One region of the Anaerobacillus sp. genome, then DNA from elsewhere that is predicted to be linked to it. Evidence: a T-box and tRNA genes for the amino acid it is inferred to sense, from the RefSeq annotation. Region 1 holds a T-box; the other holds one or more tRNA genes.
The links. A T-box is a leader RNA that pairs with one kind of tRNA and senses whether it is charged. The one in region 1 lies ahead of ACK4M9_RS06030 (glutamine--tRNA ligase/YqeY domain fusion protein), so its partner is inferred to be a tRNA-Gln.
Positions count from the first base shown of each region.

Region 2: it has a tRNA-Gln gene. The T-box ahead of ACK4M9_RS06030 (glutamine--tRNA ligase/YqeY domain fusion protein) is inferred to sense a tRNA for this amino acid. The anticodon was not compared.

Region 1 is NZ_JBKBWN010000003.1:376,559-383,730, forward strand. It holds gene ACK4M9_RS06010 (alpha/beta hydrolase) at 1-123, shown strand, start outside; gene ACK4M9_RS06015 (L-threonine 3-dehydrogenase) at 294-1,244, opposite strand; gene ACK4M9_RS06020 (glycine C-acetyltransferase) at 1,287-2,474, opposite strand; gene modA (molybdate ABC transporter substrate-binding protein) at 2,890-3,666, shown strand; T-box leader at 3,732-3,980, shown strand; gene ACK4M9_RS06030 (glutamine--tRNA ligase/YqeY domain fusion protein) at 4,044-5,699, shown strand; gene ACK4M9_RS06035 (hypothetical protein) at 5,898-6,722, shown strand; gene ACK4M9_RS06040 (DUF421 domain-containing protein) at 6,847-7,172, shown strand, end outside.
Region 2 is NZ_JBKBWN010000006.1:114,096-121,267, forward strand. It holds gene comGB (competence type IV pilus assembly protein ComGB) at 1-685, opposite strand, end outside; gene comGA (competence type IV pilus ATPase ComGA) at 685-1,728, opposite strand; tRNA gene ACK4M9_RS10370 (tRNA-Gln) at 1,872-1,946, shown strand; gene ACK4M9_RS10375 (helix-turn-helix transcriptional regulator) at 2,359-3,066, shown strand; gene ACK4M9_RS10380 (DUF2626 domain-containing protein) at 3,193-3,438, shown strand; gene ACK4M9_RS10385 (SAM-dependent methyltransferase) at 3,651-4,736, opposite strand; gene ACK4M9_RS10390 (cbb3-type cytochrome oxidase assembly protein) at 4,979-5,200, opposite strand; gene ACK4M9_RS10395 (MBL fold metallo-hydrolase) at 5,318-5,956, opposite strand; gene ACK4M9_RS10400 (hypothetical protein) at 6,045-6,521, shown strand; gene ACK4M9_RS10405 (DUF2759 domain-containing protein) at 6,787-6,960, shown strand; gene ACK4M9_RS10410 (MTH1187 family thiamine-binding protein) at 7,038-7,172, opposite strand, start outside.

The DNA.
Region 1 (7,172 bases):
ATTTATGCAATTTTGAAAGATAAAGTAAGTGATTGCCAATTCGAGATAATTGAAGATGCTCTTCACAATGAAGACGCGTGGCGAAAGCGAGTTCCCGAGATTTTTAGGTATTTATTCAGTTGATTAGTGCGGCATGAAGCAGTCTTTGTTGCTTTACTAGTCTCGCAAAAAGTGAATTCACTAAAATAAACCACAAAGAAAAGGCATAGAGAATTCTCTATGCCTTTTCTATAGATAAATCAAATGATTAAATCATCTGATTTTTATCATTAGATTTGTCTATTGGTTGCTTGTCAAACCGATACCGTTTTTTTTAGCTTGTTTAACATATCAACGGTCATTTTTGCAAGATCATATTCTGATTTGAAGCCCCATTCTTGTTTTGCTGCTGTGCAGTCAATGGCGTTTGGCCAGCTATCGGCAATCGCCTGTCTTGCTGGGTCAACGTCATAATCCATAACGAAGTTTGGAATATGTTTTTTAATTTCTGCGGCAATTTGTTCAGGTTCAAAGCTCATCGCTGTTACATTGAATGAGTTGCGGTGGATTAGCTTTGTTGGGTCGGCTTCCATCATATCAACAATCGCATTTAGAGCGTCTGGCATATACATCATATCCATGTACGTTCCTTTAGCAATGTATGAAGTGTAACGACCTTCTTCAATTGCTTTATAGTAAATGTCAACTGCATAATCAGTCGTACCGCCACCTGGTGGGGTAACGTATGAGATTAAGCCAGGGAAACGAAGCCCTCTCGTATCTACAGCATATTTGTGATAGTAATAGTCACATAGAAGTTCTCCTGATACTTTGTTTACGCCATACATTGTCGTTGGACGTTGAATGGTATCTTGTGGTGTTTGATCTTTTGGCGTTGATGGTCCAAAGGCACCAATCGAGCTAGGTGTGAAAAACTTGCAATCTAGTTCTCTAGAAACCTCTAAAGCATTCACAAGTCCACCCATATTTAAGTTCCAAGCAAGTAGCGGCATTTTTTCAGCTGTTGCTGATAGTAAAGCAGCTAAATGAATGACGGTATCAACCTGATGTTTTTTTGCTACTTCAAACATCGCTTCTGTGTTTGTTACATCTAATATTTCAAAAGGACCTGACTCAACGACAAGACCACCATTATCACGAATATCCGTAGCAATAACATTAGTTGCACCGTAAATGTCACGTAATTTAACCGTAAGTTCCGAACCGATTTGCCCTAATGCACCAGTTAGTAAGATTTTCTTCATATCGATTACCCCCTATTTCCGTAGTGAAGTGATTTTCAGAGTTTAAATAACCCCTAATTCTTTCCCTACTTTTTCGTAAATAGCGATTGCTTTGTCTAGCATTTCTTGTGTATGCGCAGCTGTTGGCATATTACGAACACGACCTGTTCCTTGAGGAACGGTAGGGAAGACGATTGATTTTGCGTAAACACCTTCTTCATATAATCGTCGACTGAATTGCTGCGTCAATTTTTCATCACCAATAATACAAGGTGTAATCGGTGTTTCACTTTCACCAATGTTAAAGCCAAGCTCTTTTAAGCCTTTCTTTAAGTAATGACCGTTTTCCCAAAGGCGATCATGAAGTTCAGTGCTTTCCATTAAGATTTCAATGGCCTTTTTACAAGCTGCGACATCAGCAGGAGGAAGAGCGGTAGAGAATAGGAACGGTCGACTTCTAACTTTTAACCATTCGATTAACTCTTTTTTACCAGCCACATAACCACCGACAACACCAATCGCTTTTGAAAGTGTACCGATTTGGAAATCAACTTTATCAGAGAGACCAAAGTGCTTAACAGTACCAGCACCTTTGCCTAAAACGCCTGAACCGTGAGCATCATCTACGTATGTGATCAAATCGAATTCTTCAGCAATTTGAACGATTTCAGGGAGCTTGGCAACATCGCCATCCATTGAAAAGACACCGTCAGTGATCACCATTATTTTGTTATATAGTCCTGATTCAACCGCTTCTTTTGCTTTTGCGCGTAAGTCCTCCATATCCGAGTGTTTTACACGAATGATCTTTGCTTTTGAAAGACGGCAGCCATCAATAATTGAAGCATGGTTTAATTCATCTGAAAGAATGGCGTCATTTTTATCCATAACAGCAGAAATAGCAGCCATATTGCAGTTAAAGCCTGATTGATAGGCAATTGCAGCTTCTGTATGTTTGAACTCAGCAATTTTTTCTTCAAGGTCAGTATGAAGCTCTAATGTTCCATTAATGGTCCGAACAGCGCCAGCACCAACACCAAATTCTTTAATGGCTTTTAAAGCCACTTCCTTCATGCGCTCATCAGTTGCTAGCCCTAAGTAATTGTTTGAAGATAAGTTTATTAGCTCGTTTCCATTTATTTTAATCATTGGCCCATTGGCACTTTGTAAGGGATCGATAACATTGAATAATCCTTTTGATTTTAGGTCATCGAGGTTTTCTTTTAAAAAGCTATCTAATACTTTAGCCACATTAATTCCTCCTTGTTATTCCTGAAAAGATAAATGTACACGCTGAGCGTACATGTAATGAAATTCTTATGTTAATATTTCTACGTTGTATAAATGATTTTATCACAATTAATTCGTTTTGTTTACCTAGAAAAGACAAATTCTTAGGAAAAAAATGATATTTTTGTAGTTTGATTAAATCGTTTACATAAGGGGGAAGTTTGTCTTTTTGGAATGGACAAATAGAGTGATGTTGACAATTAAACTCGAAAGGGCCTTTCAACATATAAACTCTTGGTATCAAATGAACCATTTCGTTGAAACATTATCAGGAGATAGTTTCAATCAAGGTTGAGCGGAAAATCATGAATGTTTTATGGTAGAATAGGTTGGACAGAAAAGAGTCGACTATTTTAGAGAGTAAGAGGGGAATTGAATGAGATTAATTAAATTAAAAATGATAGTTATTAGCTTATTGTTGTTTAGTCTGATTGCTGTTGGTTGCAACAACACGCAATCAGAAAACATTGAACTTAATATTGCCGCTGCTTCAGATTTAACCCTGGCTTTCACTGAAGTAGGTAAGGTATTTGAAGAGGAAACAGGTATAAAAGTTACGTTCTCATTTGGTTCAACAGGACAGTTAGCTGACCAAATTGAACACGGTGCGCCTTTCGACGTTTTTGCAGCTGCTAATAAACAGTTTATTGAGCAATTAGATGAAAAAGAATTAGTCGTAAGCGATACAAAAATGCTTTATGCTCTAGGGCGAATTGGACTTGCTACTAAGGTTGATCAACAACTTAAAATAGAAACGCTTGAACAATTAGTAGAGTCAGCTGTTGTAAAGGTGGCAATTGCTAATCCTGACCACGCTCCTTATGGATTAGCGGCAAAGCAAGCGTTACAAAATGCTGGGGTATGGGAAACGATTGAAGATAAGCTTGTATTTGGCCGAAATATTTCAGATACATTAACTTTTGTTGAAACGGGTAACGTCGAAGTGGCGATCATTGCACTTTCGTTAGTGAAAGAAGAAGAAGTCAACTTTACCTTGATTGATGATCAGCTGCACGCACCATTAGAACAAATGATTGCTGTCATCAAACAAACAAAGCATGAAGAACAAGCGAGAGCATTTATTGATTTTATTAGAGGACCAATTGGCAAGCCGATCATGGAGAGCTATGGGTTTGTTGTACCGGTAGAGTGACTTGAAACTTTTCATGAAATATTTATTTACATTTCCCTATTTTTGGTGATACTATGAACAAAATATGAAATGCGATGATGAGAAGAGTAGATCGTTTAATTCTTTAGCAGAGAGCTCCGGTAGCTGAAAAGGAGCAAGAATGAACGTTCGAAACAAGCCTCTGAGCAGCACATTGGAACCTAATCGGGGATGGTGTGACAGGAGCTCCTGTTATAGAGCTAGGGTATATGCTGATTGCCGTACCTGAAAAGGTTAATATGGTGACATATTAATAAACAGGGGTGGTACCACGAATTTGAAATCTCGTCCCCAAGACTTTACGTCTTGGGGGTGGGATTTTTTTATTTTGTCTAAAAAATAGGAGAGAGGGTTTGAAGATGAGCGAAAATTTTTTAGGAAAGTTAATTGAAGATGATTTGAGCGCCAATACTTTTCCAAGACCAATTTGTACGAGATTCCCACCAGAGCCAAATGGTTACCTTCATATTGGAAGTTTATTTGCGGTCCACACGAATTATATGATTGCCCAAAAATACCGAGGTCATTTCAACCTTCGTTTTGATGACACTAATCCGTTAAAGGAAGATATGAAGTATGTAAATGCTATCATTGAAGACATCGATTGGTTAGGATATAACACAAATGGTCGAGTATTTTACGGGTCTGATTATTCGGAGGAAATATTTGAAGCAGCGCTGACCCTAATTAAAAAGGGTAAGGCCTATGTTTGTGATTTATCACCAGAAGAAATAACCGAGTATCGAGGGACACTTACTGAAGGTGGAAAAAATAGTCCTTACCGAAATCGCTCTGTAGCAGAAAATGTCGGGCTGTTTATGAAGATGAAAAATGGCGAGTTCGCAAATGCCTCCAAGGTTCTAAGAGCAAAAATTGATATGAGTTCACCGAATATCACCTTGCGAGATCCAGTACTTTACAGAATTATTCACGCGCCACACTATCGAACAGGTGATAGTTGGTGTATTTATCCGTTATATGATTTTGCCCACCCGATTCAAGATGCCATAGAAGGAATTACGCACTCTTTATGTTCAAATGAGTTTTTGGAGCATCGCCCTTTATATGAGTGGGTTTTAAGAGAGTTAGATATTGCTGATCCGCCTAAACAACGAGAGTTTGGCAGAGTCAATGTAACCGGAGTAGTTACAAGTAAGCGTTATTTACGAGAATTAGTTACTGGGGCTTACGTAGATGGCTGGGATGATCCAAGATTACCGACGATTCGTGGCTTAAGAAGAAGAGGATTTACGCCTTCTAGTATTAAAAGCTTTATTGAAGAGATTGGGATTCCAAAACAACAAACATTTGTTGACATGGGCATGCTTGAACAATCATTACGTGCTGACTTAAAAGCAGAAGTCGTCAGTAAAATGGCGGTGCTGAACCCATTAAAAGTTGTCATTACCAATTACCCAGAAGGTCACATAGAGCCTTTGCCTGTCAAAAATAACAGTGAAAATGGAGAATTAGGTAATCGAGAGGTCCCTTTTTCGAAAGTTATCTATATTGAGAGCGACGACTTCATGGAAGTACCAATTCCGGGCTTTAAACGTTTAACGCTAGGTACTGAAGTGCGTTTAATGGGGGCTTATTTTATTAAGTGTCATGATGTGATTAAAGATGAGGCAACTGGCAATATCCGAGAACTGCACTGTACGTATGATCCAGAGACGAAAAGTGGCACTGGTTTTAAAGGAAGAAAAGTAAAAGGGACGATTCATTGGGTTTCTGCTGAGCATGGTATCAAAGCGGATGTTCATCTTTACAACAGGTTAATTATTACTGATGAGATTGGCAAAGACAAAGGCAAACCGTGGGAGGAAAAACTAAATCCTGAGTCACTTGTCATTTTGAAAGATTGTATGATTGAGTCTTCGGTAAAAGACGTGAAGCAAGAAGAGAAATTTCAATTCATTAGACACGGTTATTTCTGTGTAGATACAAAATATACAACAAAAGTTCGTTTAGTTTTTAATCGAATAGTTCCTTTGAAAGACTCCTGGAAGCGATAGTGAATAGTGGGGAGGCTGTCCAAATGCAATCCATCAGTAACTTCGTCAACTAGAAATAGATTGTCTACAAGGATACTGCGATAGTTGCATTTTGAGGTACGCTGAAAGTTATGGGGGCAGTCTCTTCTTTATTTGAAACCTTTCCTCTTTTTTTCTCGTCTAATATTTAAAATAGGAAAGCAGAAAGTAGGCGGGCTTATGAGATATTTATTGATAATCGTAATGTTTTTTGGATTAATAGGCTGTGGTCAAGGGAATGAGGGCGACAAAAAGACAGGATATCCAGGAGCTCAAAGTGAATATGAAGTGAAAATTCCAGTAAGATCAGAAGATGAAGCAGTTAGAGTTGTCCGAGATTTTGCGGCAAGTGAACTAAATGAACTGGCTTATTCAGGCTTATACTTACTCCACGATCCAAGCACCCATGTCGTAATGCTTATTCAAGAAGACTATTTTAATGAAGAAGTTGCTAATCAACTAGTAGCATTTGCTGAAAAAAATGGAAGTGCAAGTGGTAGTGAATTTATGATTACCTTAAAGCCTGCCCAATTTTCATATAAGACACTTGAAACAATCACAAATGAACTATTAAACTCACTTGATGACTTACTTACGAACCGCAAAGTGTTTTCGATGGGAATCGATGAAATGGAAAATCGAATTGATCTTTTTGTATCAACAAAAGCTGACTTAAATTTAGATTTACTTAATGAAATTATAGAAGGAAATGAAGCAATCCTAAACATCACGGAAGGGTTGATGAGTTCGGTAGATGATAATGGTGTACCAACAGCTGATCCTTACATTGTTGGTAAAATAATGAGTATAGAAGGTAGTTCACTGTTAATCGAAGACCAAATTTACTTTTCAGTCGATGAAGCAACGCTCATCTTGGATAGTCAAGGAAAAACGATCGAAATGAAAGACTTAAACGTCGGTGATACTGTTGCTGCATGGACAGACGGTCACATTCTCGAATCATTCCCTGCACAGGGATATGCTCTCGTTATTCAGGTCCAGTAAGGTATGTATATTGTATTTTTGAGCCTAGCTATAGAAAATGATCCATTCGTTTTGACATGTGTGTTTAGCATTTAAACTCTTTGTCAAAAATGAGGAGGTCATAATTTAAAGTGGGGCGAAAGAAGTGAATACGAATTTTTATCATTTATCTGTAGAACTCATCGTTGGATTTTTTGCCTTGTTTCTCGTAACAAAATTATTAGGGAAAACGCAAATCACCCAGCTTACACCCTTTGATTTTGTTTCTGCGCTCGTTCTGGGAGAATTAATCGGGAATGCCATTTATAGCAAGGATATAGGTGTTCGCTATGTCTTATATGCGATTGGTTTATGGGGAACGTTTATTTATTTGTTAGAATGGGTAACGCAAAGGTTTAAACAAACCCGGTCAATTTTAGAGGGGAACCCGGCAATTGTCATCCGAAATGGCAAAATTGACCGTCATCAATT
Region 2 (7,172 bases), on a different contig from region 1:
AAATTGCTAAGCCGCTCTTCATTAAACAGCTTAAATTAATGGAAAAAAAGTAGGTTATCATCCCTCTATAATAATTTCCTATGATAGGAGTTCTCGCATAAACTTTTGCTTGCTCCAGAATAGTCTTCTTTCTAAAAACAAAAACAAAGTATAAAGATATCGATAGAACGGTTGCTAAAAAAACTAGCGCGAATTTTGGAGAGTTTTCAACGAATAGGAGAAAGAGCCTCGTGATCAATGGCAGTTGAATATTCAACGTAGAAAACAAGTGCGTAAAGTGGGGAAATAAATAAAGATACATGATGACTAAAAACAAACCTAGGATCCAAAAGAGAAATAAAGGATATTTAATTAACTTTTGAAATTTCATCTTACTGTCTAGGGTCTTTTTCAATAAGTTGCCACCATCGATAAGTCCTCTTGATAAGTTCCCATAATATTCAGCAAAATAAACAAAACTTATAATATTTTTCGGTAATTGTAACATTACTAATGCTTCACTAATTGAGCTTCCTTTTTCAAGTCTCGCTAGCATCGATGTTAACGTCGGCTTGAGCTTTTCATTTTCATATTTGAGAAAGAATTGTATAGCTTCAGAGATTGTGTAGCCCTGTTCGGTGAGCGTACCTATTCTAATTAGAAATTCGACCTTCTCCACAGAATTCCAGCTATGTTTAGTTTTCATTAACATAGCCACCTCTCATATTCAGCTTCTCTCACAAAGCCTAATGCAATTCCTTTGTTAATCAGCTGCCCTAACTTCGGATAGTTGACTTTCATGTTGCTATAAGTTAAAACAGCGTCTAAAGGGCTTCCTGCAAGAATTTCGTAAACAGCTAACCTTCTCTTTTTCCGCTTTAACAAACAATGAATCGTGCACTCATTACCACAATACGGACAAGACAAGCCCACAAGCCTTTGTGAAACGAGCCCAATCACCGATTCTTTAATATCAACCTCGGCACAGCCGAATTCTCGCAACCTAGAAATACATCCTTTAGTATCGTTACTGTGAATTGTACTCAAGACTAAATGGCCTGTCATCGCTGCACGTATCGCAATTTTTGCCGTTTCGGGATCGCGAATTTCACCAATCATTATAATATCCGGGTCATGCCTTAATGTCGCCTTTAGTGCTTCGGCATAGGTTAAACCAGCTTTTTCGTTGATTTCCACTTGAATGAATGCATCTGTCTTTTTTTCAATAGGATCCTCAATCGTAATAATTCTCCGATCCTTCTGGCACTGATCATATAATAATGAATAAATTGTTGTCGTTTTTCCTGACCCAGTCGGACCAGAAATGAGTAATAAACCGTGAGCTTTTTTCATTAAGGTACGTAATTGAGCCGTTTGACTTTTGTAAAGGGAGAGTTCGTCTAAAGTGGCAACTTCATTTTGGGGTAAAACTCGAATAGCTAAACTTTCATGGGGAAATGTTGGTAATGTAGAAATCCGTAGATTAATTTGCTTGTCTCTAACTATCAAGGTAAGGGAACCATTCTGCGGTCTTCTTCGTTCACCAATATCCATTTTCGAACGAAATTTGAAGTGCGAAATAAGTTTTTCTGCATCAGAATTTCGTATTTTTTCTAATGGAAGTAAATGCGTCCCAATTCTGAGCTGCACTAGCGATGCTTCATGTGAAGGGACAATGTGGACATCTGAAGCTTTTTCTTGAACAGCACGTGAAATAATCGCATCACTCTTTTGTTCAATTATTGACAATAAAACCACCTTCTTTTTTTATAATTCAGAAACAGAAGCATTGAAACATAGAAGTCAAAAATCATATTCTACACTCTTTTTTATTTTCCTCTTTTTTTACGAATATTTTTTTGGGTTTCTTCCATACTAAGATATGTACTCGTTGGGATGTGGCCAAGCGGTAAGGCAACGGACTTTGACTCCGTCATGCGTAGGTTCGAATCCTGCCATCCCAGCCATAATAATAATCATACAATCGAGTGAATTTCATAATTATCATAATCGAGCTATTTCAAACTAAATGTAGTTGCGAATGTTTTAACGCAACTACATTTAGAACTTACTAGCGAAAATAATGAATTATGAACTTCATGAATCCTATAAAAAGATGACTTGTGAGAATAGTCATCTTTTTTATATGTGAATTTATGACAGGTCCCCTATATTATTGAAACTTAAAACAACTAACTAGTACATCCAAACAATGATTGTTGGCGCTACTTTGTGATGAAAACTGCCTCTAAATAGAAAAAATTCAAAAAAGTTTCATATAATTTCTACCTTTAGTCACATAATAAGCTTGAAAACGCATTTATTTATATTTGATACTGTATTATAATTAAGTCAGAATTTCATAGGGAGTGAAAATAGATGGAGCATCATACTCTAAAAATAACTGGCGTACTATCCGATCCAACACGTTTTTCAATATATCAATATGTAACAAAGCAACATCGAGATGTTACTGTACAAGAAATTGCTGATGCATTTGAAATCCATGCAAATGTGGCAAGGCTTCATTTAACTAAATTAGAAGATGTCAACATGTTAATTTCAGAAACGAAAAAAACTGGAAAAGGCGGACGTCCAAGTAGGTTTTATCGTTTGTCCGATGAAGTAGTTAGCCTCCAGTTCCCATATCGTGATTATCAGAAATTATCCGAAATTGCCATTGATACACTTCTAAGCTTAGGCGAAGTTGGTGAAAAAGCCTTAATGAAAACAGGACGTAAATTCGGCTATGAAACTTCACGAATGTACTTACAAGCGCTTGACTTAAACCTTAACGAGCTTTCTAATGAAGAAAAGTTAACTCACATTAAAACAGTAGCTCTTCAACAAGGCTTAAATCCAGAAATGCATTACGACAAAGAAACGCACGAAGTTAACTTTAGAATTTATAATTGTACATTTAAGGAACTAGTTCCTGATCGTGCTCCAATTTGTAAAATGCATCAAGCGTTAATTAATGGGTTTTTCGATTTCTTCTTCGGTGAAATTAACTTAAATAAAAACAGCTATATGTCCGACAGTATTGAATATAGTTTCTGTTCATACAAAACGTTAGTACTACCTTAACGTTGTTTACAAGTAGTTTTCAAATGGTATATAATAGACCTATTGTAATCTACTCATACACATTTAAATTTATTTTTTAATAAATTTAAATGTGTATATCCTATACATAAAAAAGGGGGGTTAAACGTGGAGCGTATGTATCGTGTTTTAAGCTTCTGGACAGGTATTTTCGCAATTTTATTTATGGTTGGTGACATGCATGCAACAGCAATTCTTTTCTTCGGTATTACTGGCGCATTTTTAGCATTAAGTTACTTAAATCTTTCAGAACGTATGTACTTATACATTTTTGGTGCTTTTCTTACATTATTCTTTGTTGGATTTACGTATTACACAACGTTTATAATGGTACCTGGTATTGGTGGCCATTAAGAAATATAAGAAAAGCGCAGAGCGCCTGCTGTGCTTCGACAAGCAACTTCTTGAGTACACATCTAGAAAGCTTTGCGACTAGTATCCGCAGGAGCAGCTGGCGCTCTGCGCTAGACAACTTTTAAAGTTCAAAAATTAACTTTCTTATCTTTTAAAAAAGGTGACTCATTGAGTCGCCTTTTTTATTGCTTTTGTATTATGCATGGTTGTTCTTAAAGTTGATAAGGATCATCCGTAAATAGCCGATAAGATTTGGAATTGGTCATACCTTTTCCGTGTAGAAAAACATGGAATGCAGCACTGATCCCAGTATCATTAATCAAAGTTTTTATGGCTCGGTTCAGTTTGCTTTTTTCTGAGAAAGGATTTGGATCGTAATTCTCTTGTAAAAATTTTAGCATCCCGATCTGTAATAGAAACCGACTTTGTTTTAACCCGACAATTTTTTCAAGACCAAGTTCATTGGCGATTGTTTCGTAGGCATCTAAGTGGATATGTGTAGTTAAATCCATTTCTGTTGGATGTTGTAGCGGATTATTAATCATTTGATGCTTGAAGTAACCACGTAGACTACCATCTTTCCTTTCTGGCAATGTCCAGTCTTCTTTCGTGTATCCATAATCAATCGTTACAACAAATCCTCTATTAAGAAAGTCGTTTATACTAGACAGCCAGGAATTCATATAAATCGGAACTTCTATTCTCTGACCTTCTTTTAAATCAGGTCCGTAAGTTTTTAGCCAATCTACAAGTTGCTTTTTTGAGCATAGCTGTTTCAATTCAATTAAATTGTCTTCTTCATCTAAAGATACAAAAATTTCTACTAGCTCAGAATGATGTTTTTCAACTACATGAACTGGAAAGGCATCAAGTAATTCATTTGAAAAAATAATCCCTTCAAATCTAGTTGAGTCCTTATCTCTTAAATCTTCTAAGCTAGCAAATTGCCTAAACCCACTTTTTTCACCTAAAAGCTTTTTTTGTTCGCTACGATGATAGGGACTCGTTTCTATGATTGTGTAGAGTAATGACTTATTACTGGTAATAAGCTCCCATTCATCAATAACAGCTTTTGCAAAGCGGCCATCGCCACCACCAAACTCACAAATACTAGCTGGCAGATGCTCTTTTTCAACAAGATCTAAAAAGAAGTGAGCAAATGCGCGGCCAAAAACAGCATGGACGCCACTACTAGTATAAAAATCACCATCTCTTCCTAACTTTTTTTTATCTTTCATATAATACCCAATATCAGGATCATAAAGGACAAAATTCATATACTCAGCATAAGTAATCATACGATTATCTGTTTTTTTTATTTTTGAAACGATCGTATTTTTCAGAAAAATTCCCCCTATTAAACTTTACTTCAAAAAAAATAATTAACACTATTGACACGTTGTTTATATCATTATATAATAAATTTGTAAGTTAGCAATGATCTTCGGGAGTTCCCCCTCCCCTCAAAAGTTCATTTATGATAACTAAGATTAACTCCCCATTTGAGGCTGGCTCCCGTAGAGTCAGCCTCCTTTTTTATTTAATCGTGATACTCCCATTCCTCTTCTTCCTCAAACAGCATTCTATATTTAATTCCTTCAACATCATCGAATTGGCCATTTCTTTTGGCACCATAATAAATAAAGAAAGCAGCTCCTGATAAACTTACCATAATGATTACTAAAATCCAGCCATTCATTGAAAGCCCCAAAAATCCCTGAAAAATGTGAAAACTGTTAAAAAAAATAGAAACACTACTCAAACTAAAACCCTCCTTGTTTTTCATAGTGTTCCACTATTTTCCTTTTTTATGTTTACCATTATTCAAAATTCAAACAAAGGGTTTTATGCAGAGCATTTAACAGCGTTTCTAAATAATTTATGCAAACCCCGAAAGAAAAGGGTTAGAATCCATTTCAATACCAATTCTCGTTAGCGGGCCGTGTCCGCTAGCAACAATTGTGTTCTCAGGTAACTCCATTAATTTTTTATTTATACTTTCCATTAATACATCATGGTTTCCACCTGGAAGGTCAGTTCTTCCGATCCCCCCAGCAAATAAAGCATCACCAGAAAAAACAATCCCTAGCTTCTTAAAATAGTAAGAAACGCTACCAGGCGAATGACCAGGCGTCTCTAATACTTCAAAAGTAAAAGGGCCAATTTCAAGTGTACCTTCTTCTTTAATTAAAAAATCTGCATTTTTCGCTTTGACAGCCTTTGATCCCATAAACAATGATGAGCCATTTTTTTGGGGATCTGCTAGCCAATCTTTCTCTTTCTTATGTATATATGCCGGGATTTCCCATTGATCGCGGACATCATCAACCGCACCAATATGATCAAAATGACCATGCGTTAGCAAAATAGCCTTTGGTATAAGACCTTCTGATTTAAGCCAATTGTTTAATTTTTCGCCTTCCCCGCCTGGATCAAAAATGACCGCTTCTTTATTCTCATCATATAAAACGTAGGCATTCGTTTGTAAAGGGCCTAAAGGTATTTGTTTCCATTCCACATAAATCGTCTCCTTTGCATATTAGCTGTCTTTTATTTTACACTTAAATAGCAAAGCTTTCAAAATTTCATTTAAAATTGGAGGATCTATGAAAAAAATTACAGGTCTAGAACTCGTTACTGATACTGCAGATATTCTTACTGAAAACGACCGAGTCCAACAGTATGTTAGTAAACATCGGTTAGATTATTATCAATTTGGCATCATAGTCCAAGACGAAAACGATAGACTGCAGTTAGAAAGCTTATTAAGTGAGTATAACGTTTTTGAAAGTGAATTTACTCTTTATAAACTAGAAAAACCAGAGACAAAAAGAACCTTTATTGATTTTGGATTTCTCTCCAACGAAAAAAACTATTACTTATATGCTGAATTAGTAATTCCTTTTACGATTTCCGGACATAATGAAAAAAACGTCCATACCGCTTTAGAGCAAATGGATGAACATTTAATTGCAATTGATGAAACTTTAGAGCGAACACAGTTTTACGTAGAGCGTTATCATCAACAATTAATCGAAGGTATTGCAGATGCCTATAGGGTAATTGTAACATTTTATCCATAAATACTATTTACACTTTAGCTCTATTGTAAAGTAGCCCCTCGACAAACGTTTTGAAAACAATTAAAATAATAGTAGTAATCGAGTGAATTTCATAATTACCTTAATCGAGCTACATCAATCTAAATGTAGTTGCGAATGCTTTCTACGCAACTACATTTAAAACATAGTAGCGAAAATAATGAATTATGAAATTCAATAAAATCATAGTAGGTAATCGTATTTTTACAAAAATATGCTACATAGTTAATGAAGGAGGTTGTACAAGATGGTTTTAGGTATTATTACATTATTAGTTGCAATTCTAAGTGGTTTTGGTATGTACCGTGAATTTCGCCGTAAAAACCTTTTTGGAGCAGCATTTGCATTTTTATCTTTAGCTGTATTCGGATGGTTTTCTGTTATGACAATTTTATCTCCTTTTATAGGAAGTGGATCGTAAGAACTGGAAAGAGGGCTGACTCGTACTTGAGTCAGCCCTCTTTGCTACTTTTTAGACAGATCAAATTAAGAAAAGTATTATTCTTCTCTTTTTAACTTTTCTTCTACACTGCTTAGCTTACTAGACATCGTCTGCTCTTTGTCACGACGGTCATCAATACGGATATTAGTAGCAACTCTCTGAACACCTTTGGCAAAAGGAACTTCATGAAG